3 regions of the Dongia rigui genome follow, and region 1 is predicted to be linked to each of the others. Evidence: riboswitches for the same ligand, from Rfam matches in the RefSeq annotation. Region 1 holds a riboswitch; each other region holds the start of a gene.

Region 1 (2,263 bases):
GCAGGCGCTTGGCGTCGACACCTTCATCGGCACGTCCGGCCGCGTCTTTCCGGCCGAGATGAAGGCGGCACCGCTGCTGCGCGCCTGGCTGCATCGGCTGCGCCAACAGGGTTTGCGCATTCATGTCCGGCATCGCTGGATTGGCTGGCACGGCGCGCGCGGCGCATCATTCGCCACACCCAGTGGCCGGGTCGATATCGCGGCGGATGCCATCATTCTGGCCCTGGGCGGCGGGTCCTGGCCGCAACTGGGCTCGGACGGCGCCTGGCAGGCGTTGTTGCAGGAACAGGGGATCGATCTTGCGCCGCTTGAACCCGCCAATTGCGGCTTCGACATCGACTGGAGCGGCCATCTGCGCGAACGGTTCGCCGGGGCCGCGCTGAAAAACATCGCCGCGGTGTTTGCCGGGGAGCGGCGCCATGGCGAAGCGATCGTCACCGAGAATGGCATTGAAGGTGGACTCATCTATGCGTTCTCGGCCCCCTTGCGCGAGGCGATCAAAGGCGCCGGATCGGCCACGCTGCAGCTCGATCTGCTGCCCCATCGCAAGACGGCCGATATCACGGCGGCGCTCGCCAAGCGCGGATCGCGATCGCTGTCGTCGCATCTCAAATCCAGCCTGGGCCTGGACGGCGTCAAGATCGCCCTGCTGCATGAATGTTTGGGCGATGATGAACGCGGCGATGCGAGCGTCATCGCGGAAAGACTGAAGGCGTTGCCGCTCAATCTGATCCGGCCGCGCCCGATGGCCGAGGCGATCAGTTCCGCCGGCGGCGTCAGGTTCGGCGCACTCGATGCGCAGCTGATGGTCAAATCGCTGCCCGGCCTCTTTTGTGCCGGCGAGATGCTGGACTGGGAAGCGCCGACCGGCGGCTATCTGTTGACCGCCAGCTTCGCCAGCGGCCTCATCGCCGGCAAAGGTGCCGCCGCCTGGCTGCAACAGGCGTCTTGACGACCCGCCCGTCGGCGCCTTAAGAGAAACCCCGATGGTTCCCCCATGGATGGATTCCAGGGGATTAATAGGGAACACGGTGCGGACGACCCAAAAGGGGCCAAAACCGTGACTGCCCCCGCAACTGTAAGCGGATAGCTGGGTGCCAACCCAAGCCACTGACCTCTGCAAAGAGATCGGGAAGGCCGGCACATCATGCTGCGACCCGCGAGTCAGGAGACCTGCCATCGACGCGTTCAGATTCAACCCGGGCGGGGTGCCCGAGATGGAGACGTCGATATGGTGCCGTTTTCGGCGCGCCGGCTAGCCGGGCGCTTCTCGATCATCAATTCGATTTCGTGGCGGTCGGCGCTCAGCCGTGACCGCTCCCCCTCGTCTGCCCCCGCTGGATTGTCATGACGGTCAATCCATTGTAGTTATTGCCAGAGATATGTAATGTTATAACATTACATATCTCGATCTCTCGGAGGGAAAGATGAAGGGTAAAACGTTACAACATGCGGCCTTGGCGGCCGGAGCCTGTCTGCTGTGGGGCGTGCACGCGGCACATGCCGAGACCCAGTATCCGCTGACGATTCAAAATTGCGGCGAGACGCTGACCTTCGAGCAGGCGCCCACGCGCATCGTCTCGATCGGCCAGAGCAGCACGGAGATTCTGTATTCCTTGGGCCTCGCCGACAAAGTGGTCGGCACGGCGGTGTGGTTTGGGCCGGTGATGCCGGCCTTTGAAGCCGCCAATGCCAAGATCAAGCGGCTGGCGGATAACGACCCAAGCTTCGAAAGCGTGGTGGCAGAGAAGCCCGACCTGGTGACGGCGGAATATGAATGGCATGTCGGTCCGCAAGGATCGGTCGGTACGCGCCAGCAATTCCACGATCTCAAAATCCCGACCTATGTCTCGCCGGCCGATTGCGTCGCCAAGGATAATTCCGGCGGGGGCGATGGCGTGCGCAAGGAAATGTTCAGCATGTCGCTCGTCTATCAGGAGATCGGCGACATGGCGAAAATCTTCAATGTCGAGGCCCGCGGCGAGGCACTCATCGCCGACCTGAAGGCGCGCGAGAACAAGGCCATCGCCGAGGTGGCCGACAAGAAAGCTGAAGGTCTTTCCATGGTCTTCTGGTTCTCCAGTCCTGAGATCAAGGGCGACGCCTATATCGCCGGCAAGAACGGCACGCCCGCCTACATCATGGACAAGCTGGGCGCGCGCAACGTCGTAACAACGCAAGAGGAATGGCCGCTGGTCGGCTGGGAGACCATTGCCGGCGCCAACCCGCAGGTGATCGTGCTGGCGCGTATGGACCGCCGCCG
Region 2 (2,263 bases), 320 kb from region 1:
GCCCCCCGGGTTTGAGGGCCGCCCAGCAGGCCTCGATGACACCTGGCTCGGTCACGCCGCCGCCGATGAAAATGGCGTCTGGTTGGGCAAGTCCCGCGAGTGCTGCCGGCGCCGCCCCAGCGACGAGGTCGAGGTTGGGTACGCCGAGATGATCGGCATTGGCGCGGATGAATTGCTGGCGGCCATCGTTTTCTTCGATCGCGATGGCACGGCAGCTGGGGTGGCTGCGCATCCATTCGATCGAGATCGAGCCACAGCCGGCACCGACATCCCACAGCAGTTCACCAGGCAGCGGCGCAAGACGCGCCAAGGTTACGGCGCGCACGTCGCGCTTGGTGAGTTGGCCGTCATTCTGGAACGCCTCGTCAGGCAGGCCGGCGAGGGCCGGAAAGGCTTGCGCCTGGGGCCCCGCCCTGCAGTCGATCGCCAGCAGATTGAGCGCCGCGTTCTCCCCTGCCCGCCAGCTCTCGGCGATGCCGTCGATACGCTTTTCCTTCGGTCCGCCAAGGTGTTCGAAGACCGTGATGCGGCTGGGCCCGAAGCCGCGCGCGGTCAGCAATGCCGCAACCGCCTGTGCGGAAAAGCCGTCCTCGCTCAGCACGATCAGACGCGCGCCATCATGGAGGGCCCGATTGACGTGATGGATCGGCCGGCCATGAATGGTGACGACACACACATCTTGCAGGGCCCAGCCCATGCGCGCCGCCGCGAGCGAGACGGAGGACGGGGCTGAGATCACCCGCATCTCATCAGCCGAGAGTTGTCGGCTGAGGCTCGCCCCCATGCCGTAAAACATCGGATCGCCGCTGGCGAGAATGGCGACCTTCTGCCCGCGCAGTGCCAGAACCGCGTCGAAAGCGTCCGAAAACGGGCTCGGCCAGGGACGGCGTTCGGCCTTGAAGCTGTCCGGCAGCATGCCGAGATGCCGGTTGCCACCAAACACGATGGCAGCGTCACTCAAGGCCGCGCGCGCGGCCGCGCCGAGGCCATCGAGGCCGTCTTCGCCGATACCGATGACGGTGAGCCAGGTTGCCATCTTCGCGTCTATCTCGTTGGAAAAAAGGCTGCTTCCCGGCTTCCAATAGGACATCGGCAAGGGATGAGCAAGCGTGCCCGCGACGCCAAACCACGGGAGAATCCGCTTTCGCGGGGTCCCACGCTCCTATAGAACGGGGCCGTTACCGGTGCCCTTCGGGGCATAAAAGGGAACACGGGAGGCGATGGCCCAAATGGACCGGAACCAGCCGTGGCTGCCCCCGCAACTGTACGCGGCGAGCCTGTTGCAACGAGCCACTGGCCCCAAGGGGTCCGGGAAGGCTGCGACGACGGCCCTGACCCGCGAAGCCAGGAAACCTGCCGGTAACACGGGGTTGTGGTTGGATGCATCGGTCGGGGCGTATCGATGCTGTGGTGGGATCAGACTTGGTCCGTACCCATTCGCCGCAACGGTTTTTGCCGGTGCCGATTTGATCCAGAGTGATCGCCGTTTCGCCTGTCCGGGCCTTTACCGCATCGTGCCCTCGCAAGATGGCGGCATCTGTCGCATCAAGCTGCCGTTCGGCCGGCTGAACGCTGCGCAGATGCGGGCGCTGGCGAAGCTTGCCGCGGCTCATGGATTGCCGGAAATCGAAGTCACCAACCGTGCCAATGTGCAGATCCGTGGCGTCCATGACGGCGCCGATGACGCGCTGATCGCCGGCTTGGTCGATGCCGGATTGGCGCCCAAGAGCAGCGGCGCCGACGATGTGCGCAATGTGATGGTGAGCCCTTTCATTGGTCTCGACCCCAATGCCATTTTCGATGTCAGCGATCTCGCGCGCCGGGTGCTCGCGCGTTTGGAGAACGAGACGCACTATCACGTGCTGTCACCCAAATTTTCGATCCAGATCGATGGCGGCGAAGAAATCGCCATGCTGCAGCACCCCAACGATATCTGGCTGTCGGCGATGGCGGACGGGCGCTTTGCCTTCGGCTTTGCCGGGGTGCCGGGCGAGCGCACCGCCGGAGCGGTTGCGAGCGGCGATGCCGAGGCTGCGTTGTTCACGTTGCTCGATCACTTCACGGCGAAGATCGGCCAGCTCAACGCCAAGGGTGACAAGATCACCCGCATGCGGCATTTGCTGGTGGATGAAACACCGGCAGACCTCGCCGCGCGCCTAACTTGCCGGGTGACGCCCGCAGACGCTTGGCAGCGCGCGGCAGCGATGCCGCAAGGCCACATCGGCGCCAGGCGCCAAGCGGATGGGCGGTTCATCCTGGGCGC
Region 3 (2,263 bases), on a different contig from region 1:
CTGCCAGGACCAGGTGACGACATCGAGCTTGTGCCAGGGCAGGTCCATGGCGAAGACGGCCGATGTCGCATCGCAGATGGTAAGACCGGTCCGATTGTCGGCGATCCAATCGGCATGCGGCATGCGCACGCCGGACGTCGTGCCGTTCCAGGCAAAGACGATGTCATCGGCCGGGTCAATCGCCGCAAGATCCGGCAGGGCGCCGTAATCGGCGCGCCGGAGCTTGGTCGGCAAATGAAGCTCGTTGATGATGTCGCCGGCCCATTCCTCGCTGAAGCTTTCGAAGGCGAGAACCGTGATGGGATTGGGACCGAGAAGCGACCACAGCGCCATCTCGACGGCGCCGGTATCCGAGGCCGGCACAATGCCGAGCCGATAGTCTGCGGGAATGCCGAGGATGCGCTTTGACTGCTCGATCACGGCGACGAGCTTGTCCTTGCCGGCCTTCGAGCGATGCGAACGACCGTGCGTCGCCGTCTTGATATTCTGATTGTCGAGGAGAGCGGGGGTCCAGCCGGGGCGCTTGGCGCAGGGTCCGGACGAGAATTGCGGCCGAATCGGCCGCTGGAGCGGTCTTGTCATCATGCGTTCCTTCCAGAACGAAGCACTCCGTTGGGGGAGCGTGGCCCACCGCCGATATCGCCGATATGCCAGGGCATGTCAAGCAGAGGATAAAATGCGTCGCTTCCTGAACGAATGGATAGGAACCGGCGCTGCGACCTTCGTGCCCTTTGCCTTTCAAGGCATCCTGCACTAGCTTCGGCAGCGATGGTTCATCGTGTTCAGCATCCTTGATGCCGAGCCGGTGATTAATAGGGAACGCGGTGCGATACCGCGGCTGCCCCCGCAACTGTGAGCGGTGAGCTTCCTGCCAACAATGCCACTGGAATGCCTCGACATTCCGGGAAGGCCGGCCGAGAAGCAGCGAACCGCAAGCCAGGAGACCTGCCATCACCTGTTGAAACTCATGCGACCGGGCGGCGGGCCTGGCAGAGGTGGTCGATGACTCTCGCTACCGACTTTTCTTTTGATGACACCCAACTCAACGCGTCGTTGCTGGCGCTCGATGCGGTGACGCACGAACCTGTACAACTGAAGCTGCTGGCCTGGGTGATGGGCCTGCCGAGCGGGCTCGACCCGGCGATCGCCGCGCGCATCGTGATGAAGCAGCAAGTGGCCGACCACAGCATGCGCGTTTCGGCGCCGCTGATGAAGCTGGTGGAAACGGTCGCGCAATACCCGCGCGAGCGGCTGGCGCAACTGGTGAAAGCCCGTCGGCGCGCGGCAATCAACTGAGCGGAAACAAAAACGGCGCCGGATTATCCGGCGCCGTTTCTTAGCCGTATTGGTGGCGTCTTACTTCAGCTTAGCAGCGATCTTGGCGACGTGTTCGCCCTGGAAGCGCGCCATGCCGAGTTCCTGCTCGGACGGCTGGCGGCTGCCATCGCCACCAGCGATCGTGCTGGCGCCATAGGGCGAGCCGCCTTTGATTTCATCGAGGCCCATCTGCGCAGCGCAGGAATAGGGCAGGCCGACCACGACCAGGCCGTGGTGGAGCAGTGTGGTGTGAACCGAAAGAATGGTCGATTCCTGGCCGCCATGCTGTGTGGCCGACGAGGTGAAGACGCTGCCGACCTTGCCAATCAGGGCACCCTTGGCCCAGAGGCCGCCCGTCTGGTCGAGGAAGTTGCGCATCTGCGAGGCCGCGGCGCCGAAGCGGGTCGGGGCGCCGATGATGATCGCGTCATATTCCGGCAGTTCGTCGACCGTGGCGATCGGCGCTTTCTGGTCGAGCTTGAAGTGGCTGGCCTTGGCAACGTCATCCGGCACGAGTTCCGGCACACGCTTCACCGCAACGTCGGCGCCGCCCTTGCGGGCACCTTCGGCGACGGCTTCCGCCATCTTCTCGATATGGCCGTAGGTTGAATAATAGAGAACGAGAACCTTGGTCATGAAAGCCTCACATTAAAGGGGGATTTGAGCACGGGAGAGTCGGCACGTCGGCATGTTGGGCGCGTCAGACGCCCGCGACAATTCCCACGCCTGTGATAAGATCGTTCACTTTTAGCTGACAATCGGTGGGACGATGGATCAATTGGCGGCGATGCGGACCTTTCGCCGGGTCGTGGAATTGGGCAGCTTCACGGCGGCGGCGCGCGGCCTCAATCTCAGCAAGGCGGCGGTTTCCAAACAGGTCGGTGAATTGGAGGCGCATCTCGGTGCCACACTCATCCATCGCACGACAAGGCGCCTGTCGGTAACG

What was found. Region 1 has a riboswitch for cobalamin ahead of SMD31_RS14520 (ABC transporter substrate-binding protein). Riboswitches for the same ligand answer to the same signal wherever they lie in the genome.
Region 2: linked by a shared signal. The riboswitch ahead of cobG (precorrin-3B synthase) and the one ahead of SMD31_RS14520 (ABC transporter substrate-binding protein) in region 1 are both predicted to bind cobalamin.
Region 3: linked by a shared signal. The riboswitch ahead of SMD31_RS20435 (hypothetical protein) and the one ahead of SMD31_RS14520 (ABC transporter substrate-binding protein) in region 1 are both predicted to bind cobalamin.

The regions. Positions count from the first base shown of each region.
Region 1 covers NZ_JAXCLX010000002.1:631,556-633,818, reverse strand. The annotation lists gene SMD31_RS14525 (TIGR03862 family flavoprotein) at 1-952, shown strand, start outside; cobalamin riboswitch at 971-1,195, shown strand; gene SMD31_RS14520 (ABC transporter substrate-binding protein) at 1,428-2,263, shown strand, end outside.
Region 2 covers NZ_JAXCLX010000002.1:314,053-316,315, reverse strand. The annotation lists gene cbiE (precorrin-6y C5,15-methyltransferase (decarboxylating) subunit CbiE) at 1-1,036, opposite strand, end outside; cobalamin riboswitch at 1,166-1,375, shown strand; gene cobG (precorrin-3B synthase) at 1,467-2,263, shown strand, end outside.
Region 3 covers NZ_JAXCLX010000004.1:347,449-349,711, reverse strand. The annotation lists gene SMD31_RS20440 (phosphoserine transaminase) at 1-582, opposite strand, end outside; cobalamin riboswitch at 753-967, shown strand; gene SMD31_RS20435 (hypothetical protein) at 1,003-1,296, shown strand; gene wrbA (NAD(P)H:quinone oxidoreductase) at 1,357-1,953, opposite strand; gene SMD31_RS20425 (LysR family transcriptional regulator) at 2,087-2,263, shown strand, end outside.